Linked DNA regions of Flocculibacter collagenilyticus. The protein of the gene in region 1 interacts with the protein of each later gene in a pairwise test. Links are inferred from orthologs where the notes say so. Each region holds a gene or a part of one and is shown in the gene's direction. Other genes may lie near its edges.

Region 1 (16,334 bases):
TCAGATTTTTGTGATCAACACCCTGATCATACCGTTGTTGTATACGCTAACACGTCAGCTGCGGTAAAAGCACGAGCTGACTGGGTTGTCACGTCGAGTGTGGCACTAGAAATTGTTGAACACTTAGACTCTGAAGATAAGAAAATTATCTGGGGACCAGATCGCCACCTAGGTGCTTATATTTCAAAACAAACGGGTGCTGAAATGCTAATGTGGCAAGGCGCTTGTATTGTGCATGATGAGTTTAAAGCAAAAGCACTCGTAGAATTAAAGCAACAACATCCTGATGCAGCTGTGTTAGTACACCCAGAGTCACCTGCTTCAGTGGTAGATCTTGCAGATGCGGTTGGCTCAACCAGTCAGCTGATCAAAGCCAGTGAAACAATGCCTAACAGTAAGTTTATTGTTGCAACTGATAAAGGCATTTTTTATAAGATGCAGCAAAAGCAACCAAATAAGACGTTTATTGAAGCCCCAACAGGCGGTAATGGTGCAACGTGTAGAAGTTGTGCGCATTGTCCTTGGATGGCTATGAACGGCTTACAAGCAATTGAAAAGTCATTACTTGATGCTGAAGGTCATGAAATTTTTGTAGATGCGGATTTAAGAGAAAAAGCACTCATTCCGTTACACAGAATGCTTAACTTTGCAGCAGAGAACAAGGTAACCGTAAAAGGTAACGCATAATATTACTACCTGTTCTTTTTAGCGCTTTTATATGAAAGTGAGTGAAAAGGCATGTTAAGGAGTAAATATTAAGCAACTAAGCTGGGTTACGCATAAAAAACTTGAAACCCAATAATTAATTACCTACTATACCTGCCGCTGTTAATGTTAATAGCGGCTCAGTTAGCGACACAGCTAATTGAATAATGCGGAGAGATGGCTGAGTGGCTGAAGGCGCACGCCTGGAAAGTGTGTTTAGGTTAATCCCTAACGAGGGTTCGAATCCCTCTCTCTCCGCCATTTTTATACTTATTTCACATCTTTATACTCATTCAGTAGCTCGCTCAGTAGCTCAATTCAAAAAACAGTAATTCAATTCAAATATAGTCGCCCATTAATCTCATTATCAATTCAAGCTTATTAATTTTCAAAGCATGCTCAGACGCAGAAAATTGGAGCTAAAGCATAAATCCTTAGCTCCAACATAGTGTACTACCTGTGTTTTAAGATATCGCTTCTTGTTTAGCGTCTTTAGTAGTGTCAACTTCTTGCGCTTCTGCTGAGTTACTTTCATGTTTTTCTTCAGAATCTAACAGCGTTGCTAGCCAATTTCCTTCATCACTGGCTTCAAGTGCAATTTTTACTATCATCGTTAGCGGCACACTTAACAGCATACCTACAGTGCCAAGTAACCAGCCCCAAAAGATTAATGATAAAAAGACGACAAGTGTAGAGAGGCCAACACCACGTCCCATATATCGAGGCTCAATCACGTTACCCATTAACGTATTAATTAAGATATAACCCAAACCAATAAAGCCTGCTTGTGCAGGACCCAATACAACCAGTGCAGTTAATACAGCTGGCACTGCCGCAAAGATAGAGCCAATATTAGGTATGTAGTTCATTAGGAAGGCGACCACCCCCCATAATAAAAAGTAATCCACGCCGAATGCCCACAGCATAATAGTGACAATGACGCCAGTAATTAGGCTGATGACGGTTTTAATTGCTAAGTAACGGTTGACTGAATGTAGGAAACGATCGATGTGTTGAAGCTTCATGGTTGGGTCGTCTAACGCAACATGAATTTTTTTAGGAATTGAGCTTGCTTCAAACAGCATAAAAATAACGGTTAGGATAATTAAAAAAAGATTAGCCATAACTCCGCCCAAACCGCTTAGCATTTTAGCGACCATAGACATGGCAATGCTTGGATCAAATAGCGACAATAACTGCTCTTTATTAATAAAAATATTAAACTCTGCCAGTTTGTTAACTATCCATGTTAATTCTTCACTTAACTTGGTTTTATAAGTCGGCATTTGCAGAGAAAAGTCATTAAATGATTGCCCAACCAAGCCTGCAATGGATAAACCGATAGTGAGTGCTAACAAGATTACAGTAAAAACGGCTAAGGATTTTGGAAGTTTAAGCCGCATTAGCCAAGACACTAATGGATTACAAATAATGGCAATAAAGACAGATAATAAAAACGGAACGATGATAGCGCTGGCTGCTTTAATCCCAGCAAGTATAATAATGAGGCAGGCACAAATAAGTAATGCCCTTAATACAGGTGATTGTTCTCTAAACATTTTCATTCCATTTTTGTTACTGCGAAGTTAGGCATTATAAATACTATAAGAACACTTTGTATAGCCATTACTTTTGGCGCTGAATTCATAGCCAGATGACAACGAATATGCGGCCACTATTCATAATGATATGGCATCAATGTTGATATCTGTTACAGTACAACATTATGGCAGTAAAGCTTTTAAGAGTGATTTAAGCTGGTAATTGGTAGGATAAATGGGGTAAATGCGTCTAAAGCAGATAAAACTTGCTGGTTTTAAGTCTTTTGTTGATCCAACAGCTATTCCTTTTCCAGATCAAATGACTGCAATTGTCGGTCCAAATGGCTGTGGAAAGTCCAATATCATTGATGCAGTACGTTGGGTATTGGGTGAAAGCTCGGCAAAAAATTTACGTGGCGATGCTATGACAGATGTTATTTTTAATGGGTCTACGCAGCGTAAGCCAGTATCACAAGCCAGTGTAGAATTGTTGTTTACTAACACCTTAGGAAAACTGGAAGGTAGTTTAGCAAATCGTAATGAAATTGCGATTAAACGACAGGTCACCAGTGAGTCAAAATCCACCTACTTTTTAAATGGCACTAAATGTAGACGGCGAGACATTACCGATATCTTCTTAGGCACAGGATTAGGGCCGCGCAGCTACGCGATAATCGAGCAAGGAATGATTTCTCGCTTGATAGAGTCTAAGCCACAAGATTTACGTGTATTTATTGAAGAAGCTGCGGGTATTTCTAAATATAAAGAACGACGCAGAGAAACCGAAAATAGAATACGACATACTCGTGATAACCTCGAACGCCTTGAAGATGTTAGAGAAGAGCTCTCTACTCAGCTAGATAAGCTTAAACGCCAAGCTGCTTCAGCAAAGCGCTACAAAGAATTAAAAGCGACAGAGCGTAAATATAAGTCTGAACTACTCGCACTAAAGTGGCAGCGTTACAACCAACAAGTGATGTTGCTTGAGCAACAATTAAAAGAAAGTGATGCAAGTATAGAGAAATGTATTGCCGACCAACGCGCTAGTGAAAAAACAGTCTTATCAATTAAAGCGCAGATTGAAGAAGTTAAAACCAAGCATGGTGAAGTGCAGCAATACTATTATCAAGTTGGTGCAGACTTAACACGTATTGAACAAAGTATTGAACATACAAAACATAAGAAGCGTTCACTTAATCAAGAAGCAATTCAGCTTAAAGAGTCGTTAGTGCAACTAACCGACTTCCAGCTTACTGAGCAAGCGCGCCATGAGGAGCTTGAAGCCCTGCTCAGTACTGCTGAGCCAGAGTTGGCCTTACATGAAGCCAGATTAGCGCAACTTCGTGAACAGTTGGAACAAACTCAAGCGCATTACGATCACAATCAACATCAATGGGAGCATGTGCTTCATAATACCTCGAAGCTCAAGCAGCAATTAACTCAGCATAACTCTGCTATCCAAACTAAACGAAATCAAATTAACCAAGTAAAAGAGCGTTTAGCAGAGCTACTTGCAGAGCAAGCCAGTTTGGATGTTGAGGCTGACTCATTAGTCATCGCGCAAAAGCTAGAAGCGCAAGAAAAAGTACATGATGATATTGAAGCATATACTCGTCTGAAAGCAGAGTTAGCGCAGCAATATACGGAATTACAAGAACAGCAGCAATTATGCGATAAAGAGCAACGCCAGCAGGAAAAGGGATTGTTAGATATTCAAGCTGAATTAAAGTTGCTTGAAGCATTTCAGCAGCAGTTTATTGAAAACTCGAATAATGAGTTATCTAATTGGTTAAACAAACAAAACCTTTCTACATCTTATTTGCTTGAGCAGATAACAGTTAAAGATGGGTGGCAAACCGCCGTTGAAGTTGCGCTAATGGGGGGCGCAACACAACAACAAGTCATTTTCGTAGATTCAAGTGAGCTGTTACTTAACGAAATGCCTGACGACTCTTATTTATTGGTGTGGCAGAACAACGCACAAGCTAATCTAAATAATAAAAGCTTAGCCTCAGTTATTGTTGACGGTTGCTACCCTAATTTCTTTAATTACATACAAATTGTTGATCAATCGGCAAGTGAGCGAGCGACTTTGCTCTCACCGGAATTTTCTAGTTGGATCACACCAGAAGGGATAATGGGAGGTGATAACTGGGTTAAGTCGGTAACCAAAGATAACCAATTAGGCTTTTTTAAACGCCAGGAAACAATAAACCAATTAAAAGAGTCGATTAAAACAAAGCAAACGTCACTAGAAAAAATTGATCAACAACTTAGCACGTTCAGCCAGCAAAATTGCATTTTGGCAGATAAGTTAGAAGATAGTACTAACAAGTTGCAGCAGGCACAGACGAGTTATGCGGGTTTAACGACAGAAGTAAACATGCTAAAGCAGCACTCGTTAAAATTAACAAATACCCATGAAAAATTAGGCCGCACAATACAAGAAAAGAATGCTGAATTAGATACACTCGCGCATAGCCTTCCAGAGCTAGAAGAGCAGAACGATGGCTTAAAGCAACAGCTATTAACAGCAGAGCAAGGGCATGAAGATATTGTGTTGAATAAAGAAAAATATTCGCAGCAACTTCAGTTGATAAATGCTCAACTACACACAGAACAAGCTGCTGTTACTCAATTAAAACTTTCAATGCAAGACTATCGCTCGCAGCTAAGTGCAAACGAGTTAGCAATTAATCGAACTAAAACGCAATTAGCGAGTCTTAACGAAAGATATACACTGATTAATGAACAACTTAACGAAAGTGAGCCGCCAATTGATGCCCTATTGGCAGAGCAGCAAGAAACGCTTTCAAAGCATTTACAAGCGGAAGAAGACGTAAAGTCTTATGCGATTAAAAGTGAGTCATTAGCACATGAAGTGTCGCATTTAGAAAAAGCGCAACATAATACATTAACGCAAGTTCAAGCTATGCGAGATAAGCAAGAAGAAACAAAGTTAAAGCGTGAAGGCGAATTAGTGCGGGCGAGTAACATACTTGAGCAAATAGATGAAATGCAACTACGTGTGAAAGACATTACTGATGCAATGGACGCCTCTGCCAATGAAGAGATATGGCAACAAAAGCTAGACAAAACCTTTGCGTCAATTAGTCGTTTAGGTGCAATAAATTTAGCGGCAATAGAAGAGTACGACGTACAAGCTGAAAGAAAAGCATATTTAGACGCACAAAATGACGACTTAACCTCTGCGTTGGAAATATTAGAAAGCGCAATAAGAAAGATAGATAAAGAGTCTCGCAGTAAATTTAAAGCTACGTTCGACGAAATTAATGACGGATTACAAGCGCTATTCCCAAAAGTATTTGGTGGCGGGGCAGCTTATTTAGCATTAACGGATAATGACTTGTTAGAGACTGGGGTGACAATTATGGCTAGGCCACCCGGCAAGAAAAACTCTACCATTCATTTACTATCGGGCGGTGAAAAAGCATTAACAGCGTTGTCTTTAGTTTTTTCAATTTTTAAATTAAATCCTGCGCCATTTTGTATGCTGGATGAAGTTGATGCACCGTTAGATGATGCGAATGTTGGGCGCTTTTGTAAATTGGTTAAAGAAATGTCAGATACAGTGCAATTTATATACATTAGCCATAATAAAGTGGCGATGGAAATGGCATCACACTTAACTGGTGTTACAATGCACGAGCCTGGCGTGTCTCGAATGGTAGCGGTAGATGTTGATGAAGCCGTAAAAATGGCAGATGCATCTTGAATTTCATAATTTGGTCGTTAATATTGAGCGGTTTACATGCTCTATGTTATACAGCGTGTATGAGCTGAAAAGATAACCGTTTTAGAATACTTAAAAGGCAAAAGGTCTTTTAATGAAGGTCTTCAGACCCCACATATAACAAGAATAAGTAAGTGCAAGAAGGCACTTAGAAAAAAGGTATTAAACATGAATATGGCTGAAGAATTAAGACTAGTACTTATTATTATTGGTGCTTTAGCAATTGGCGGACTCTTAGTTCATGGACTATGGACGGTAAGAAAGAACAATAAAGCCTCAAAATTAGATAATTCAACAATAAATGCTTATGAATCGGGTGACGAAAAGCAGAGCAATGATGCAAACGCTGAAGGGTTTGACCAATACGGTGTAGGCAAAGTTAAAGTGGTGAGTAAGGCGACTAGAGCGCCTGAAATGCCGGCAAGCGAAACACCAACAATCCATACAGGTGAGCACTCTCGTCAAGAGCCTAACTTTAATCACCAAGCCGTTGAGCCTAACATAGCTAATTCAGCAAGTTTTGAATTAAATGTAGAGCCGCGCGAGCAGTTTATTGAACCAAGCTTAAGTGTTGAGCAAGTTGATGCGCCGGTTTCTGAAAACGAGCCTTATTACTCTTCGCAGCACATGCATCAAGACACGTCACAAGATGCTTCTCATAATACAGCTCATACTATAATAACTAACAATAATGCCGATGCGTTTGAAGATAGCAAGGTAGAGACAGCCCCTGCGTTCACTGAGCAAGCTATTACTGAGCCAGTTAGCACGCAAGAGCAGTCTTTCTCGCATGATGAGAGTAGCCCAAACAGCAATGAAGAAGTTGAAGAAGAGCTCCAAGCGGAAGAAGTGTTAATCATTCATGTGGTAACACAAGACAAGATGATGCCAGGTGCTTCATTATTGCCCACGTTACTGACATTAGGTTTTAAATACTCAGATATGGGCTTATTCCATCGCCATCAAGATAATAGCGGTAACGGTCCAGTACTATTTAGCCTAGCAAATATGTACAACCCAGGTACATTTGACATAGATACGATGGAACAAGTAAGCACCCAAGGTGTAAGTTTGTTTATGACATTGCCTTGTGCGGGCGATGCCCTGCAAAATTTTAATATGATGCATAACGCGGCTAAAAAGTTAGCTGAAGATTATAACGCACAAATGTTAGATAACAGTAGAAGTGTACTTACCGTGCAAACTGTTAGACATTATGTGGAAAAGATTAGAGAGTTTGAACGCAAAAAACTCATTGCAGGTTAACCTCTTAAGCCAAGAGTCTCTCTAAACACTGATAAAATATTTAATTTGATAAACCTCTTTCGCATAAAGAGGTTTATTTTTGGAACTGGAATTATGCAAAACGACCCTCAAGCCCAAGCAGCCGCAACAATTACGTCACTCAAAAAACAGTTAAACGAGCATAACTATAATTATTATGTGTTAGATCAGCCAACGATTCCAGACGCTGAATATGATCGCTTATTCCATCAGTTGAAAGCCCTTGAGGCAGAGTATCCTTCACTTAAAACGGATGACTCACCCACACAAAAAGTTGGTGGGGCGGCGTTACGCAAATTTAGCCAAGTCACGCATGAAGTGCCTATGCTTTCACTAGATAACGCCTTTTCAGACGAAGAATTAAATGCGTTTAATAAACGTATTAAAGATAGATTAAAGCAATCTGAAACGTTGGACTTTTGTTGCGAGCCAAAACTTGATGGGTTGGCAGTTTCGCTATTATATAAAAACGGGCAATTAGTGCGTGGCGCAACAAGAGGTGATGGTGCCACTGGTGAAAACATCACTGAAAACGTTAAAACAATTAAGAATGTACCATTGAGTTTACGTGGTGAAGACTTCCCTGAAACGATAGAAATACGTGGTGAAGTTTTTATGCCATTGGATGGTTTTCATCGTTTTAACCAGTTGGCAGCAGAAAATAATGAAAAACAGTTTGTTAACCCAAGAAATGCCGCAGCAGGTAGCTTACGCCAGTTAGACTCTAAAATAACAGCCAGTAGGCCGTTAATGATGTACGCCTATTCTGTAGGGCTGGTCGAGAACGAAAAAAAACCACTGCCGGATACGCATTTCCAACGACTAATGCAATTAAAAGAATGGGGCATGCCAGTTTGCCCTGAAATTAAAGCCGTATCGGGCGTTGCAGAAATTATTGAGTACTACCAATCAATCATGCAGCGCCGCTCAACGTTAGGTTATGAAATTGACGGTGTGGTCAATAAGGTCAACCGCATTGATTTACAAAGTAAACTTGGCTTTGTAGCAAGAGCCCCGCGTTGGGCAATCGCCTATAAGTTTCCCGCACAAGAAGAGTTAACAACACTACAAGATGTAGAATTTCAAGTGGGTAGAACAGGCGCCATCACGCCTGTTGCCCGCTTACAGCCGGTATTTGTGGGCGGAGTCACAGTGAGTAATGCAACCTTACATAACCAAGACGAAATAAACCGTTTGGCGATAAAAATAGGTGATACTGTAATTATACGTCGAGCGGGTGATGTTATTCCGCAAATAGTGTCGGTAGTAGAAAGTAAGCGTGATGGGAGCGAAAAAGAGATCGCTTTTCCTGAAACTTGCCCAGTGTGCGATTCACAAGTTGAGCGAGTAGAAGGTGAGGCTGTTCTACGTTGTACAGGCGGCTTAATTTGCGCAGCGCAGCGTAAACAAGCCATTAAGCATTTTGCATCGCGCAAAGCATTTGATGTAGATGGGCTTGGCGACAAACTTGTGGAACAGTTGGTAGACGCGAACCTTATTCAAACACCCGCAGACTTATTTAAATTAACTGAAGAGCAGTTAACCAGCTTAGAGCGCATGGGGCAAAAGTCGGCAATTAATGTGCTTAATGCACTTGAAGCAGCTAAACAAACCACATTACCTCGTTTCCTATACGCTTTAGGAATTCGTGAGGTGGGTGAAGCTACAGCACAAAACTTAGCGCACCACTTTTTTACGCTAGACGCAATTAAAGCTGCATCAGTTGAGTCATTACAAGCGGTGCCAGATGTAGGCGAAATTGTTGCTAAGCATTTATTTTACTTCTTTAAAGAGCAGCACAACCTAGCGGTTATTGACGCGTTAATCGAGCAGGGCGTTAATTGGCCCGAAATCGAAAAAAAGGCAGCGTCTGAGCAACCCTTAACAGAGTTAACCTACGTCATCACTGGCACGTTATCAGCGTTATCGCGAAGCGATGCTAAAAACTACTTACAGTCATTAGGGGCAAAGGTTGCTGGCAGTGTGTCAGCCAAAACTAACTATTTGGTGGCAGGTGAAAAAGCAGGCTCTAAGTTAACTAAGGCACAAGATCTTGGTGTTGATGTATTAACAGAAGAAGAATTAATTACATTGCTTAATAATCACGGCATAACAGTGTAAACATACCAATGAATGAAGTATTAAATAGCTTATCAGCATTAATGGTTGAAATAGCCAAGTGGTTATCACCCTACATACAAGAAATAGCGTTAACAGCAGTAGCCAGCTTATTGGTTATATACGGTGATACCATCAACGGCATTATTAAAAAGCACATTCGTAATTTACATTTTGTTATGCGTACCCTGATATTTGTATTGGTATGTGCTTTTGGTTATGGCATGTTGACCGTGTTTTTAGCACCATTATTGGCTAGCCAACTAGTCCTTATACCAAAGCACATGTTGCCAGTGGTGATCTTACTGGTATTTATTTTTATAGGTATACTAGCTGAACGAAAGAAACACCTTTAACAGCGAACTAATAACCAAAAGAGCACGGCTAATGAAGTTGTACACACCAGATGATTTTGACAGCCAAGGCGCGTTAAAAGTACCAGTCGGCGTTTATTTACTACTTATTTTATTACTCAGAGCGTATGTGGTGTGGTTAGTGTCACTGACCCAGTTTAATACGCAACAAAAAGTGATTGATTGGGTTTATCCCAATCAAGAAAGCTTTTTTTTATCGCTTATCAGTGGTTTTTTTGCCTTGATTGTTTTTGTGGTGATGGTCTTAAGACGAAAAAGCAGTCCAGCGTTTTTAGGGGCAATTTGGCGTCGTGGCAAGGTGTTACTTATCACCTCTTTAACACTCGACTTGGTCGTACTAGGATATAAAGCATGGCAATCAAATTTATCTTATCAAATTGATATTGCTATATTCTTAGTAGCAAACTTATGGTGCTGGTTATACCTACTTCGTAGCAGGCAGGTAAGAGACAGTTTCAAAGACTGGCCGCAAGATGACAGTTCAAGTTAAGACAATTAACAGCTGGCGGAGTGCGTTTTTCATTATTTTAACCCGCTATTACTTGTCGTTTAACGGGATGTTATAAGCTGCTCAGGCGGTGCAGTTAATTTGGATTTATTATGGAAATCATTAGAAGTAAAGAGTTTACAGCAACACGTGCATGGGGTGCTAAAAACATCGCCAATATGAATGGAATTACAACTCGCTTGCATTGGACTGATAAGCCATACCAGTGGCACATTAACGATGGCGAAGAGGTTTTTGCTGTACTAGATGGCGTTGTTAAAATGTTTTATAAAGAAAACGGGGTCGAGCAATCTACAACTTTAAATACAGGTGATATTTTTTATGCTTCAGTTGGAACTGAACATGTCGCTCATCCAGTAGGTGCAGCAAGAATCTTAGTCGTGGAAGCAGAGGGTAGCGTATAGCACATATGAACGACTTACTCGTCAATAGGAAGGAATTACTTTAACTGATTTCTTAATGGCTCTGCCATCATTGCACAACGTCATTAACAACAGGTCTGCTGCAGTTATCGGCTATATATCACATGAAAAGGAAATTTATTTGTTAAAACTCAAATTTATAATTAGCTTGTGTGCTCTTTTATTTTCACTTCTCACCCACGCCAATTCAGATAACACAGAAATCAAAAAAGAGGTGCTAGCTTCATTTCAAAGCCTTGTTCAAGCATCTAAGGACTTGGATGCAACGCATTACTTTGAACACTTCAATACTCACAAATTTGTTGGCTTAAACAGTGATGGAACAAACTGGAACTCTATCGAAGACTTATCGCCAATAATCAATAATGGCTTCTCATCTATAAAGGAAGTCACGCTTCTCAAATTTACTAATGTGAAAATATCTGTCATAGATCAAAATACAGCCATATTAGGGCGTGTTGACCTTTCTAGGTCGAATTTTGTTCAATCTAAACGTTTTTTGATCGCGGCGTGACAAGTGTCGCTTGGTTATTCCAGGTAAGCGCGTCACAACAAAGAGCAAGAAACGTTTAGATGAACCCAAAGGCAGCGCTTGTTTGCCATTTATACTGCGTTATCGCAGTTGCGTGTGGAATAACCACACTTTACCTGCTCTGTCTTGTATAAATGACAAACAAACTGCTGCAAAAATGACCTCGAAAGGTCAACACGCCCTAGTCAATGAATATATTCAATCCATGAAGTTGCACGATGGAAGGATTGTTAATAGCGCGGGTGGTGGTGCCCAAGTTTGGTCAAAACAGAATGGGTCTTGGAAGATTGTTAGTGTTTCTGCCAGCAACAAGCCTTGAATCAGCATTTTAGGGGGACAACTAAACGCCCCCCTGATAGCTTTTACCCAAATGTTGCCCAAATTGGGGCGTGATCAGATGGTTTTTCAATACCGCGTAATTCGTAATCAATACCTACATCGTTACATTGTGCGGCAAGTGATGGGGTTGCCAAAATAACGTCTATACGTAAGCCTCGGTTGTCATCAAAGCCTTTTGAGCGGTAATCGAACCACGAAAATTTGTCGTTCACATTTGGGTGAGTTTCTCTAAACGTATCTTTAAAGCCCCAATCCATTAATGTGGCAAGCCATTGTCTCTCTTCAGGCTGAAAGCTACACTTTCCTGTTTTTAGCCAGCGCTTACGGTTTACTTCACCTATACCAATGTCTAAATCGATAGGGGATATATTAATGTCGCCCATAACAATTAGACTTTCATCGTTGGTGTGGTTGTCATTCAAGTGCTGCATTAAATCAGCATAAAACTGTCGTTTATATGGGAATTTGGTTTCATGGCTGATATTTTCCCCTTGCGGGAAGTAGCCATTTAATATTCTTACTGGTTTGCCATTATCATCTTCATAAGTCACCATAATCATACGGCGCTGCGACTCTTCCGTGTCGGTTGCAAAACCTCGCTGCACTGCTAATGGCTCTTTTTTACACAGCATGGCTACACCGTAATGTGCTTTTTGGCCATGGAAATAAACGTGATAACCCATGGCTTCCACGTCTTCTAAAGGGAACATCTCATCGTGCACTTTAATTTCTTGTAAGCCGATGACGTCGGGTTGATGTTTATCAATAACGGCTTTTAACTGGTGTAGTCGAGCACGTAGCCCGTTAATATTGAAGGAAATGACTTTCATGAATATTATTTCTAGTAATTTTGATATATATGGTTTGAGATTGTACTGCTAAATTAAGCTGATAGAGAAGCTATAATTTTACTTTTTGGTGCCAGCCGTTCGGATGATGCGGATGAATTAAATGAATGCTTTATGTTTTTCTTTTTGCGGATTGGGTTTCTTTTAACACTGAAGAAGAGTTGAATCATACTAGAGAGATAAATCACCATTGTGCAAATTATTAATGATTAACTAGTGTTAGCTTGATTGCTCGTAAAAACGATGACTATCGTTTTTACGAGCGGATTAATTGTTAATCTACTAAACCGTATTGGTCCGCTAAAATTTCGATAATCTCAGCTTTTGGATTTTCAGACAGTTGAATTTTTTCACCTGTAATTTTTTCTGCGATGTCCATATATGTTTTTGACACTTCCATCAGCACTTCTTGAGGTAACTCGTTATCTCTAGCCAGTGCTAAACGCTCATCCATGCGATTTTTGTTCAACAAAATATCTGGATCTGGGAAGTGGTTAAGTAGCATTTGGCGGAAACCTTCCTTAGAGTTTTCAACTACTTTGCCATCGCGGTAGGCTGGGCCATCCCAAATACGTGATGAATCTGGCGTGCCCACTTCATCCATGTAAATAAGTTTGTCGTTACCTTGCGCGTCTTTTACATAGCCAAATTCAAACTTAGTATCTACGAAAATTTGATCGATGCTGGCGAGTGCGTTACTAATCACATCGAAGCCTTCCTGAAGTAACTTTTCATAAAGGTTGATGTCTGATTTTTGTTTGAAGTTAAACGCTTCGTAGTTATCTTCAATATTTTGGCGCGTGATGTTTACATCATCCGCTTCTGGTACACCTGGAATACCTGTTAAAATGCCTTTTGTAGATGGAGTAATTAATAACTCTGGCAACTTGCTATCTTTTTCAAGTCCTTCAGGTAATTGTATACCACAAAAGTCACGCTCTCCTTTGGTGTACGCTCGCCACATTGAACCTGTAATGTATTGTCGGCATATTGCCTCAATCATTACGGGTTTTGCTTTTTGTACAATCCAAACAAAAGGGTGGGGAATATCAAGGATATGGCTGTCGGCTAAGCCTTGTTCACGGAATAGTTTAAACCAATGATTTGAAATGGCGTTTAACGAAGCGCCTTTGCCAGGTACGCCATTTAAACCGCCTTCGCCTTGCCAAATACAATCAAAAGCCGAAATACGGTCACTGATCACCATAATTGCCAGTGGTGAATCTTCCGACACGTCATAATTTTTTTCTTTTATTAAACGACGGCTATCGGCATCGGTTAACCAATATACAGAGCGAACTTTGCCGCTATGTACAGGTAGGTCGGTACGAATAGGAAGATTATCATTAACGGCTAACACTTTATCACTAAGACTCATTGCTATATTTCCTGTAGGGTAGTCATTATAGAGATTTGTTTGATAAGCGCGCGCAATTTTAACAGACAGATTTAGGCTAAACAATGCAAATCACTCCTAAGTACCAGTAAGTTGGTTGGACAAAACTTATGCACTTTTTTTGGCCTAGCTATTGAAAAATGTTTTTTAATAACTAAAATGACGAAGCGTCAAACTTTGACGATTAGTCATATTTTGATTAGTAGCCATAAGTAGGCAATAATGTGGCAAGTGTTTAGATTGATGAAACAAGTGGAATGAACTTCTGTAAGCGAGAAAAAAACCAAGACGAAAAATGTCTGATAGGAAAGTTAACAAGCAAACGTCAACAGACGATTGCTGATCGTGAACAGGAATTGCTCAAAATTGCTGAAGCTGTTATGGAACGCGAAGGGTTTGCTGGTTTAACAATGGATAAACTTGTTGCAGCATGCGATTACTCAAAAGGTACGGTTTACAATCACTTTAATAGCAAAGAAGATTTGCTGTGTGCACTGTGCATCAAAGGTTTGAAGCTTTCTTTGCAGTTATGCAAAAAAACATTGGCATTTGAAGGTAGTAGTCGTGAGCGCAGTTTAGCGGTTCATTATGCTTATCGGCTGCACAGTATTACTCATCCAACGCTGTTTTTTTGCATTCTTACTGCAAAAACACCTGCGGTTCGTGAAAAAGCGAGTGAACATCATTTAAAGCAGCAAGAGTTACTTGAGAAAGAAATGGCGCAGTTTTGCGAAGGTAGCTTTAAAGAAGCCGTTGAAAAGAAAGAGCTAAATATTTCTATGGGAATGGGCTTTAACAGCTATAATTTTGCTAATTGGGCAATGTCTTTTGGTAGTAATGCACTATTAATGGTGGCGAATGAAACTGAAACGCTTCGCACGTTAGATCATGATATGGCTATATTACATAACCTAAGTTTGTTGATGGATGGTATGGGATGGCGTCCTTTATCAAGCGAATGGGACTATTTGAATACTTGGCAACGTATTAAAGACGAAGTATTCGCAGAAGAGGTTGCAGCACTAAGTAGGTAGTTAGTGCTGTAAAAATTTTAACTTAAAATGACGATTCGTCATTAATGTGGGATGGAATCATGAAAAGGTTCTGGTTAGATGCAATTTTGCTTCGACCTTGGGTAACGTTGTTGCTTGGGATTATCTTCATCATGGCTGCCGGGTACGGTGGTGGTCAGCTGTATTTCCGCGGAGATTATAAAATATTTTTTGGGGAAGAAAATCCGCAGCTAATGGCATTTGAGCAAATGCAGCGCATATTTAATAAAAATGAAAATGCTAGCATTGTTATTGAACAAAAGTCTGGCAATATTTTTAATAAAGAAACCCTAACCATGATTAAAGAGATGACAGATGACGCATGGCAAACGCCACATTCATCGCGAGTCGATTCAATCGCAAATTATCAACACACATGGGCAGAAGACGACGACTTAATTGTTGAAGACTTAATTCTTGAGTCAGAGATGTTGGATGATGAAAGTATTGAGAGGGTAAAAGCGGTAGCGTTATCTGAGCCTAACCTTCTTCATAGAATGGTGTCAGAAAAAGGCCATGTGGCAGTCATCAATGTGACTGTACAATTACCTGATGCTGGTACTGCAGATGGTGCAGAAGATGCAACCAAAGCAGTAACGGATATTTCGGCTTACTTAACAGAGTTAACTGATGGTTACGCAGAAAAATATCCAGGCCATGCGTTTTATCATACCGGTATTGTCTTTATGAATAACTCCTTTGCCACCGAAGCAAAGAAGGATTCATCAACACTCGTTCCACTAATGTTTCTTGCCATTATTGTTATTTTGTGGATATTGCTACGTTCATTTACGGGAACACTATCAACCGTTATCGTCATCATCGGTACTATTGTTTCTACCATGGGAATATCAGGTTGGATGGGATATTTCCTAAGTACTGCAACGGTTAACGTACCAACCATGGTGATGACACTTGCAGTGGCAGACTGTGTGCATGTCATTTCTTCAATGCTTTATGCGCTGCGCCAAGGTAAATCCAAAGATGAAGCATTACGTTACAGTATGCAGCTAAATTTAATGCCTATCTTTATTACCAGTGCGACTACATCTATTGGCTTTTTAACCTTAAATTTTGCCAATGTACCAGTACTTGCCGATTTAGGTAATTTAACGGCTCTGGGTGTTATGCTCGCCTTTGTGTTTTCAGTTACCTTACTGCCTGCGCTATTAAAAGTATTACCAATGCGCACAAAAACACGCGTGCAAACTAAAGCAGATAACTTTGAACGCTTTGGTAATTGGGTAATTAATAATCACAAACGCTTATTGCCTATTTCAATTGTAGTGATGGTGATCACAATTAGTTTTACCTTCAATAATCAGATCAACGATATTGCGACAGAGTACTTTGATGAAAGTACAGCGTTTAGGCAGTCAACCGACTTCCAGCAGAATAACATCAGTGGTATGTCTACGGTTGATTTTGCATTGTATAGTGGTGATGCGTCTGGTCTAAATC
Region 2 (9,286 bases), 1.8 Mb from region 1 along the record:
CATTACATCAAGCAATTGAGCAGGCATTTAAGTTTGATGAGGAAGTTTTGATTGAGCAATGGATTGAAGGCAGAGAGTTTACTGTATCAATCCTCAATGGCGAGGCACTACCCGTGATCGAGATGCGTACACCGCACCAATTTTATGATTACAGTGCTAAGTATCAGTCATCAAATACAGAGTATTTTTGTCCTTGTGACTTACCAGACGCACAATCTAAACAATTACAGCAACATGCATTGCGTGCATTTAAAGCGGTTGGTGCTAAGGGCTGGGGCAGAGTTGATGCTATGCAAGATCAACAAGGAAATATGTACTTATTAGAAGTGAATTCAGTTCCTGGGATGACGGAGAAGTCATTAGTGCCAATGGCAGCGGCGGCTTATGGATTGTCGTTTAGCGAGCTGTGTATGGCAATTGTTAAAGGTAAAAATAATTGAACTTAATTCACGTTTTGCAATTACCACTCAACAGTGAGTGTAAATAAGGATGGATAAGCAGCTACCAATGCTATTGGCGAAGTCGCGTTACTTAAACTGGTCATTTTGGCTAGGGGTGATGTTTTTTGTTGTTGTATTGGTAGGGCTTACTTATGTTGGTCAAAAAGTGGTTTTTTGGTTAGGTGAGGGCGGAGACGCGCCGGTTAGTGAAATTATTATTATGGGTGAACGGCACCATACTAACGAAGAAATGATCACACAAGCCATTACACCAGAGCAATTTACCAGCTTATTTGACCTAGATGTTAATCAGGTGCAGCAGCAAGTAGAGGCACTACCATGGATTTACAGCGCCTCAATTAGGAAACAGTGGCCGGGTAAATTACATATTTATGTGGTTGAGCAACAAGCTGTTGCGATTTGGAATAACGACTTGTTATTAAACGTAAATAGTGAAGTATTTTCAGCGCCAATTGCACCAGAGCAACGTTTATTACCTAAATTGTTTGGCCCAGAAGGTAGTGAAATCGACGCGTGGCGAGAGTTTAAAGGGTTAAATGCATTACTCAAAATTAATGATTTTGAGATTAAAGAGTTGTTATTGTCAGAGCGTTTTGCTTGGCAAGTTGTATTAAGTAATGGCATTCAATTGCAATTAGGGCAGAAAGAAACGGTAGAGCGGGTTCAGTGGTTTATAGATTTATATCCCACTATATCCACGCATAATAATGCGCAAATTGATGTTGTCGATTTACGATACGACACAGGATTAGCGGTGAAATGGAAGTCAAATAATGAAGAATTACAAAAGAGTTAAACATGTCAAAAGTGACTGAACGAAATTTAATTGTTGGCTTAGATATTGGCACATCGAAGATAGTGTCGTTAGTTGGGGAAATTACGCCCGACAATAAACTAAGCATTGTGGGAGTTGGTGCACATCCGTCACATGGCATGGATAAGGGTGGTGTAAACGACTTAAACTTGGTGATTCAGTCGGTACAACGCGCAATTGATGAAGCAGAGTTAATGGCTGATTGTCGTATTTCATCTGTGTTTTTGGGGCTATCAGGTAAACATGTTAGATGCCAAAACGAAAATGGCATGGTACCCATTAACGACGCAGAGGTAACGCAAGAAGATGTTGATAGCGTGATCCATGCTGCAAAGTCAGTTCCCATGTCGGCTGAGCGACGTACATTACACGTTTTACCACAAGAGTTTTCGGTTGATATGCAAGAAGGTATTAAAAGCCCAATTGGCATGTCTGGTGTAAGAATGGAAGCCAAAGTACATATTATTAGTTGTGCCAATGATATGGCAAAAAACATCGTCAAATGTATTGAGCGCTGTGGGTTGCAAGCTGATCAACTGATATTTAGTGCACTTGCATCAAGCTATGCGGTGTTAACCGATGATGAAAAAGAACTGGGTGCCTGCGTTGTTGATGTAGGTGGCGGCACCATTGATATTGCAATTTTTACAAATGGCGCATTAAGGCATTCTGCAGTTATCCCTGTAGCAGGTAATCAAGTTACCAGTGATATTGCCAAAATATTTAGAACGCCAATCAGTCATGCTGAACAAATTAAAGTGCAATACGCTTGTGCAGTAAGAAGTATGGCTAGCATGGAAGAGAATATTGAAGTACCAAGTGTAGGCGGTCGACCAGCTCGTTCGATGTCGCGCCACACGCTAGCTGAAGTTGTGGAGCCGCGCTATCAAGAAATTTTTGAATTGATTGCAGAGGAAATTAGTAACAGTGGACTTGAAGATCAAATTGCAGCGGGCGTTGTATTAACAGGTGGTACGGCAAAAATGGAAGGCGCAATCGAATTTGCTGAAGAAATCTTCCAAATGCCAGTGCGTTTAGGAGCACCAACCAACATTGTAGGGTTAACCGACTATGTTGATGACCCGTCTTATGCAACGGCAGTCGGTTTACTGCTATATGGCAAAGAAAAGCAAGGATTAAGTCGTCAGGATGCTACTCAACAGGAAGGTATGAGTGGTCTAGTTAATCGCATCTCTAGCTGGTTTAAAGGTGAGTTTTAACTAAACGGAAAGTCGATGCTGCTATTAATAGCGAGCAGTCTAACAGCATATAAGAATATTAAAGTTTAATAAAATTAGTAAGCAAAGTAACGGAGAGTAGGTCTATGTTTGAGTTAATGGAAAATCATAGCGAAGAAGCAATTATCAAAGTAGTCGGCGTCGGTGGCGGCGGTGGTAATGCAGTTGAACATATGGTTCAACAAACAATCGAAGGTGTTGAGTTTGTAACAGCAAATACTGATGCGCAAGCATTGAGAAATTCAAATGCAAACACCACTATACAATTAGGCACTAACGTTACTAAAGGATTAGGTGCTGGTGCAAACCCGGAAATTGGTCGTCAGTCAGCAGAAGAAGATCGTGAAACAATTCGCCAAACGTTGCAAGGCGCAGATATGATCTTTATCGCCGCAGGCATGGGTGGTGGAACAGGTACAGGCGCAGCTCCAGTTGTTGCTGATGTAGCGCGTGAAATGGGAATACTAACGGTTGCCGTTGTTACTAAGCCATTTCCTTTCGAAGGTAAAAAGCGCATGAATTATGCTGAGCAGGGCATTGATATGCTTTCTCAACATGTTGATTCATTAATCACCATTCCTAACGACAAACTCTTAAAAGTGTTAGGTAAAGGCACTAGTTTGCTTGATGCGTTTAAAGCGGCAAATAACGTATTACTAGGTGCGGTACAAGGTATTGCAGAGCTAATTACCCGCCCAGGCTTAATTAATGTCGACTTTGCGGATGTTCGAACGGTTATGTCTGAAATGGGCACCGCAATGATGGGAACCGGTATTGCAAGTGGCCCAGATCGTGCTGAAGAAGCGGCGGATGCGGCTATCTCTAGCCCATTACTTGAAGATGTTGATTTGTCTGGTGCGAAAGGTATTTTAGTTAATATTACTGCTGGTATGGATATTAGCATTGAAGAATTTGAAACGGTTGGTAATGCGGTTAAAGCATTCTCATCAGAAAATGCAACGGTAGTGGTAGGTGCAGTTATCGATCCTGAAATGACTGATGAACTGCGCGTAACTGTAGTTGCAACGGGAATTGGCGGTGAAGCAAAGCCAGATATTCAATTGGTGTCTGGTATGGCTTCAAAGCCAGTAGAAACCAAAGTACCAGAATATAAAGCGACAGGTTCGTACGATAACAGTTCTGCTGCGCCAATTATAGAACGTACAACAGCGGTGCCTCAGCAACAAGTTCAGGCACAGCCACAAATGCAAGCGCAACCTGTGTCTTCGCAAAATGTAGCAACGTCGCCGAATGCTGATGCGGATTATTTTGATATTCCAGCATTTTTGAGAAAACAAGCGGATTAATTGGTAAATTTGCAGATTGGTGCAGTTTTTTATATAATACGCCGCCACTTTATAAGTGATGCTTAAAATATAAACAACTTTTTATATAAGGTTTGTATGATTAAACAACGTACAGTCGAAACATCAGTAACAGCAACAGGAGTTGGTCTTCATAAGGGAGAAAAGGTTACGCTTACTCTCCGACCTGCGCCGGAAAATACAGGTATTGTATTCCGTCGTATTGATCTTGATCCTGTCGTGGAGTTTAAAATAACGCCTGAGCTAGTTGGTGATACGACCATGTGTACGTGTTTGGTTAATGAACAAGGAGTTCGTTTATCCACAACCGAGCATTTACTGGCGGCCGTATCTGCACTTGCTATTGATAACTTAGTGATTGATGTTGATTCAGCAGAAATCCCTATTATGGATGGCAGCTCATTACCATTTATTTATCTTCTTCAACAAGCAGGTATTGAAGCGCAAAATAGTGCGAAACGATTCATTCGTGTTAAGCGCACTATTCGTGTGGAAGAAGGCGATAAGTGGGCTGAAATCAAACCAGCAAACGAGTTTAAGATTAATTTTGCGATTGATTTTGATCATCCAGTTATTTCGCAGTCTCAACAAGTAATGACATTGAGTGTAACACCGCAAAACTTTATTAATGAGATTAGTCGTGCGCGCACGTTTGGTTTTATGCATGATATTGAGTATTTACATGCTAATAATTTAGCGCTTGGTGGCAGCATGGATAATGCCGTTGTACTAGATGAGTACAAGGTACTTAATACAGACGGCTTGCGTTATGATGATGAGTTTGTAAAGCATAAAATATTGGACGCAGTTGGCGACTTGTATATGGCGGGCCATCCCCTATTGGGTGAAGTATCAGCGTATAAGTCGGGCCATGCCCTAAACAACTTGTTGTTATGTGAGTTAATGAGCCAGCAAGATGCATGGGAATTTGTTACCTTTGAAAATGCAGCGGATGCACCTAAAACGGTTCTGGCGGCACAAACTGCCTAGTTGTTGAGTTATAGATTCTTATAAAGAGGAGCGAAAGCTCCTTTTTTTGTATTTGCTCATTATGATTTATTTTTATCAGCAAGCGCTGCTAATCGTTCTAATTTTTCTTTCAAGCTATCAGGTACATGTTGTGCAGCATCGCGTAATGCATTAGCCGCATTTTGAGAAAGGTGTTTAGGTGGTAAATCAGGTTCTTTTTCTATTTTGAGCTGTTCTTTGGGTACCACTTTAATTTCTATGTTAGCTAATTCTGCAATAAATTCAGTGCGAAAAGCTGTTAAAATTCCGCCTTTTACGTAGTTAAGGCGCATTGCAACGGCGGGTGAAAAGGTTTCAATAACTAGCATTCCTGAGCGATAATTGCTAACCTGACATGTATCAGATATGTTTAATCCAGTGTTTTCGAACACATATTTTGCTAGAAAATCAGTAAAGCGATTTAATAGTGCCCCTTTAACTGCAAAAGAGCTAAGGGTGTTGCTTTTTGTTCCTAGCAATTGAGTTAATGATTGAGGTGTATTCTGCTTATGCATGGATGAGCCTTGCGGAATCAACAAGTTTATATATATGAGTTTAACAGTTTTTTATCGTGGTAAGAATCTAAGATTTTCGTCTAGGTTAACAAAACCGCAGACGCTAATCGTTTTTGCAGCGCTAATCACAGTCATTATTGCTGCTAGTAGTGGTTTGTCAAATTACCGCGAATCTCAGCGGGTTCATCAGCAACTTCTTGCATCTCAAGAAGAATATAGCATCCAAAAAAATGACCTCATTGCTTTAAAAAATCAAGCCAAGCATCAACTTGCAGCCATGAAGCTAAAACTCGCTGAGGTGCAAGGCCAAATTAACCGACTTAATGCATTTGGCGAAAAACTCGCAGAAGTGGCAGATATTCCTCAAGATGAATTTAATTTTGAACAAGTACTTGCACTAGGTGGGCCAGCACAAAGTACGGCAGAGGAAGTTACGGTTGATGTTTCTACGATGATATCTGAAATGGATGACATGGTCTTAACACTAGATGATCAAGAAAGAAAGATGCAGCTACTTGAATCTATCCTCCTCAATCACCATATTGAAGATGGTGTTTATATTTCGGGTAGGCCAATTAGTTCAGGCTGGCTGTCATCATATTATGGCATGCGTAAAGATCCATTCACTAAAATGCCAGCGATGCATAAAGGGATCGACTTTGCAGGTAAAGAAGGGGCTGATATAGTGTCCACGGGGTCTGGAGTAGTTACGTGGGCTGGCGAAAGGTTTGGCTATGGAGAACTAATCGAGATTGATCACGGCAAAGGTTTGAAAACTCGTTATGGCCATAACAAAAAAATCTTAGTAAATGTAGGCGATGTAGTGGAAAAAGGTCAGACAATCGCTAAAATGGGCAGCACTGGACGTTCCACTGGTCCTCATGTACATTACGAGATTATTCGCAAAGGCCAGCAGCTTGATCCTTTGAAATATGTACACCGACGAACGAAATAACGTGACACAGCGCTAATATCGTCCTTATCGACAGAATCTTGCAATCGGCCTTACTGGCCGATTGCTTTATTTATAACTCTAATAAAATGCTTTAAGCACTTGCCAAAAGTGCAGCGGTTAACGGTTGAGAAACATGATAGGTAAACTTTTTAAAAAATTATTTGGAAGTCGTAATGACAGATACGTAAAGTCTTTACGAAAAGTTGTAGAACAAATCAACGCGTTAGAAGCAGATTTAGAAAAACTGTCAGACGATCAGCTAAAGCAAAAAACCGCAGAATTTAAAGAGCGTATTAGCAAAGGCGAAAGCTTAGATGCGATATTGCCTGAAGCATTTGCCGTTGTACGTGAAGCGAGTAAGCGTGTATTTGGCATGCGCCACTTTGACGTACAGCTGATAGGCGGTATTGTACTTCATAAAGGTAAAATATCTGAAATGCGTACAGGTGAAGGTAAAACGTTAACGGCTACTTTACCTGCCTACTTAAATGGCCTGTCTGGTAAAGGTGTGCATGTTATCACGGTAAATGATTACTTAGCCCAGCGCGATGCAGATACAAACAGACCGCTGTTTGATTTCCTTGGTATGACCGTTGGTTGTAATATCCCGAACATGATGGGCGGCGATAAGAAAGCGGCTTATCAGGCTGACATTACTTACGGCACCAATAATGAGTTTGGTTTTGACTATTTGCGCGACAACATGGCTTTTAGCACAGATGATCGTGTACAGCGCCCACTTAATTTTGCTGTTATTGATGAAGTAGACTCAATTTTAATTGATGAAGCGCGTACTCCATTAATTATTTCAGGGCCTACTGAAGACGGCTCTGCATCTTATCAGGCGGTTAATCTTATTGTTCCACTGCTAGAGCAGCAAGAAAAAGAAGATGAAGAAGGGGTTGAAGGCGACGGCGACTTCACGGTAGATGAAAAAGCGAAACAAGTTTTCTTAACAGAGCGTGGCCAAATACGTGTTGAAGAAATCTTGGTTGAAAGAAAGTTAATGGAAGAGGGCGACTCTTTATATTCGCCAGCAAATATCTCGTTATTGCATCACGTATACGCTGCACTTCGTGCGCATAAGCTATTCACAAAAGATGTTGACTACATTGTTAAAGACGATCAAATCATTATTGTTGATGAGCATACTGGCCGTACAATGGAAGGTCGTCGTTGGTCTGAAGGTTTACACCAAGCAGTTGAAGCTAAAGAAGGTGTGAAAATTCAAAATGAAAACCAAACACTTGCATCAATTACATTCCAGAATTACTTCCGTATTTATAACAAACTATCTGGCATGACAGGAACAGCTGATACAGAAGCGGTCGAATTTCAGCAGATCTATGGGTTAGAAACGATAATTGTGCCTACCAATAAGCCTATGGTTAGAGATGATAGAGCGGATTTGGTTTATTTAACGGCAGCTGAAAAATACGATGCGATCGTCGAAGATATTCGTGACTGCCAAGAACGCGGCCAGCCTGTTCTTGTGGGTACGGTATCGATTGAAACTTCAGAGTATTTATCAAATATTCTTAACAAAGCAAAAATCAAACATAGTGTGCTAAATGCTAAGTTCCACGCTCAAGAAGCACAAATTATTGCCGATGCAGGTCGTCCAGGTGCAGTAACGATCGCCACCAACATGGCTGGTCGTGGTACCGATATTGTATTAGGTGGTAATTGGCAACTTGAAACATCTCAGCTGGAAAATCCATCGCCTGAAGCAGCTACGAAGATAAAAGAAGAATGGCAAGCTCGTCACAAGCAAGTATTAGATGCTGGCGGTTTGCATATTATTGGTACAGAACGCCATGAATCACGTCGTATTGATAATCAGCTACGTGGTCGTTCTGGTCGTCAAGGTGATGCAGGTTCGTCTCGTTTCTATTTATCAATGGAAGATCCGTTAATGCGTATCTTTGCTTCAGAACGTGTTGCGAATATGATGCGCAAGCTAGGTATGGAAAAAGGGGAAGCCATTGAGCACCCTTGGGTTAACCGAGCAATTGAAAATGCACAACGTAAAGTAGAAACGCGTAACTTTGACATTCGTAAGCAATTGTTGGAGTTTGATGACGTTGCTAATGATCAACGTAAAGTGGTTTACCAGCAACGTAATGAGCTACTTGATGAAGGCGATATTAGCGAAACAATTAGTGCAATTCGTGAGGATGTGCTGAGCAGTATTATCGATCAATATATACCACCACAGTCATTGCATGAAATGTGGAATATTGAAGGCCTTGAAGAGCGTATCCGCGTTGATTTTGCGGTTAATTTGCCTATTCAAAAGTGGCTAGATGAAGACGATAAGTTATTTGAAGAAAAGCTGCGTGAGCGCATTTTGGCTGAAATCGTTGAAGTATATCGTATGAAAGAAACAATGGTTGGCGAAAGTGTGTTACGTCAGTTTGAAAAGTCAATCATGTTACAAAGTCTTGACCAGCATTGGAAAGATCATTTGGCGGCAATGGATCACTTGCGTCAAGGCATTCATTTACGTGGTTATGCACAAAAGAATCCTAAGCAAGAGTATAAGAAAGAGTCATTCGAACTATTCTCAGATATGCTTGAAAACTTAAAATCAGATGTAGTGAGCATTCTTAGTAAAGTTGAAGTGCGTGCGGAAGAAGATGTTGAAGTTGTTGAAGAGCAGCGCCGTAAAGCTGAAGACGTGCCACATGAGTACCAGCATGAGTCTGCACAGGCAATTGGAGAACCAAGTGACGCTAAGCCATCGCAAGCAACAACAATGCGTGAAGGCCCTAAGGTTGGCCGTAATGACCCGTGTCCATGTGGTTCGGGTAAAAAATATAAGCAGTGTCATGGCAAATTAAGTTAAGCCTGACTTCCCCTTCTTGTTAAAATAAAAAAGCCTGATTAATCAGGCTTTTTTATTAAGAGAATATGTCAACCCACAGATAATAGTAATAGGTAAGATAAAGGCTAGTGTATGGGGAGTGG

What was found.
Region 2: the proteins of zipA (region 1) and ftsZ interact in binary tests that used the Escherichia coli proteins (3 or more experiments, as listed by UniProt). The link is inferred for Flocculibacter collagenilyticus from one-to-one orthologs.

The regions. Positions count from the first base shown.
Region 1 is NZ_CP059888.1:2,351,391-2,367,724, reverse strand. Bases 5,232-8,217 are described here. They hold zipA (cell division protein ZipA), read left to right. Parts: upstream 5,232-6,168; coding sequence 6,169-7,266; downstream 7,267-8,217. Other genes in these bases: ligA (NAD-dependent DNA ligase LigA), read left to right, coding at 7,360-8,217; smc (chromosome segregation protein SMC), read left to right, coding at 5,232-5,982. In the rest of the region: quinolinate synthase NadA, read left to right, coding at 1-687; HUU81_RS10460 (AI-2E family transporter), read right to left, coding at 1,170-2,264; more of smc, read left to right, coding at 2,491-5,231; more of ligA, read left to right, coding at 8,218-9,405; HUU81_RS10440 (DUF3392 domain-containing protein), read left to right, coding at 9,414-9,758; HUU81_RS10435 (DUF2919 domain-containing protein), read left to right, coding at 9,790-10,266; HUU81_RS10430 (cupin domain-containing protein), read left to right, coding at 10,377-10,688; HUU81_RS10425 (hypothetical protein), read left to right, coding at 10,828-11,220; HUU81_RS10420 (hypothetical protein), read left to right, coding at 11,303-11,557; xthA (exodeoxyribonuclease III), read right to left, coding at 11,601-12,407; HUU81_RS10410 (phosphoribosylaminoimidazolesuccinocarboxamide synthase), read right to left, coding at 12,700-13,803; HUU81_RS10405 (TetR/AcrR family transcriptional regulator), read left to right, coding at 14,079-14,855; HUU81_RS10400 (efflux RND transporter permease subunit), read left to right, coding at 14,915-16,334. UniProt on the Escherichia coli protein: Essential cell division protein that stabilizes the FtsZ protofilaments by cross-linking them and that serves as a cytoplasmic membrane anchor for the Z ring.
Region 2 is NZ_CP059888.1:580,494-589,779, forward strand. What follows is about bases 1,873-4,709. They hold ftsZ (cell division protein FtsZ), read left to right. Parts: upstream 1,873-2,599; coding sequence 2,600-3,820; downstream 3,821-4,709. Other genes in these bases: ftsA (cell division protein FtsA), read left to right, coding at 1,873-2,495; lpxC (UDP-3-O-acyl-N-acetylglucosamine deacetylase), read left to right, coding at 3,917-4,709. Outside these bases: HUU81_RS02555 (D-alanine--D-alanine ligase), read left to right, coding at 1-440; HUU81_RS02560 (cell division protein FtsQ/DivIB), read left to right, coding at 490-1,257; more of ftsA, read left to right, coding at 1,260-1,872; more of lpxC, read left to right, coding at 4,710-4,828; HUU81_RS02580 (DUF721 domain-containing protein), read right to left, coding at 4,888-5,361; HUU81_RS02585 (M23 family metallopeptidase), read left to right, coding at 5,396-6,316; preprotein translocase subunit SecA, read left to right, coding at 6,450-9,164. UniProt on the Escherichia coli protein: Essential cell division protein that forms a contractile ring structure (Z ring) at the future cell division site. The regulation of the ring assembly controls the timing and the location of cell division.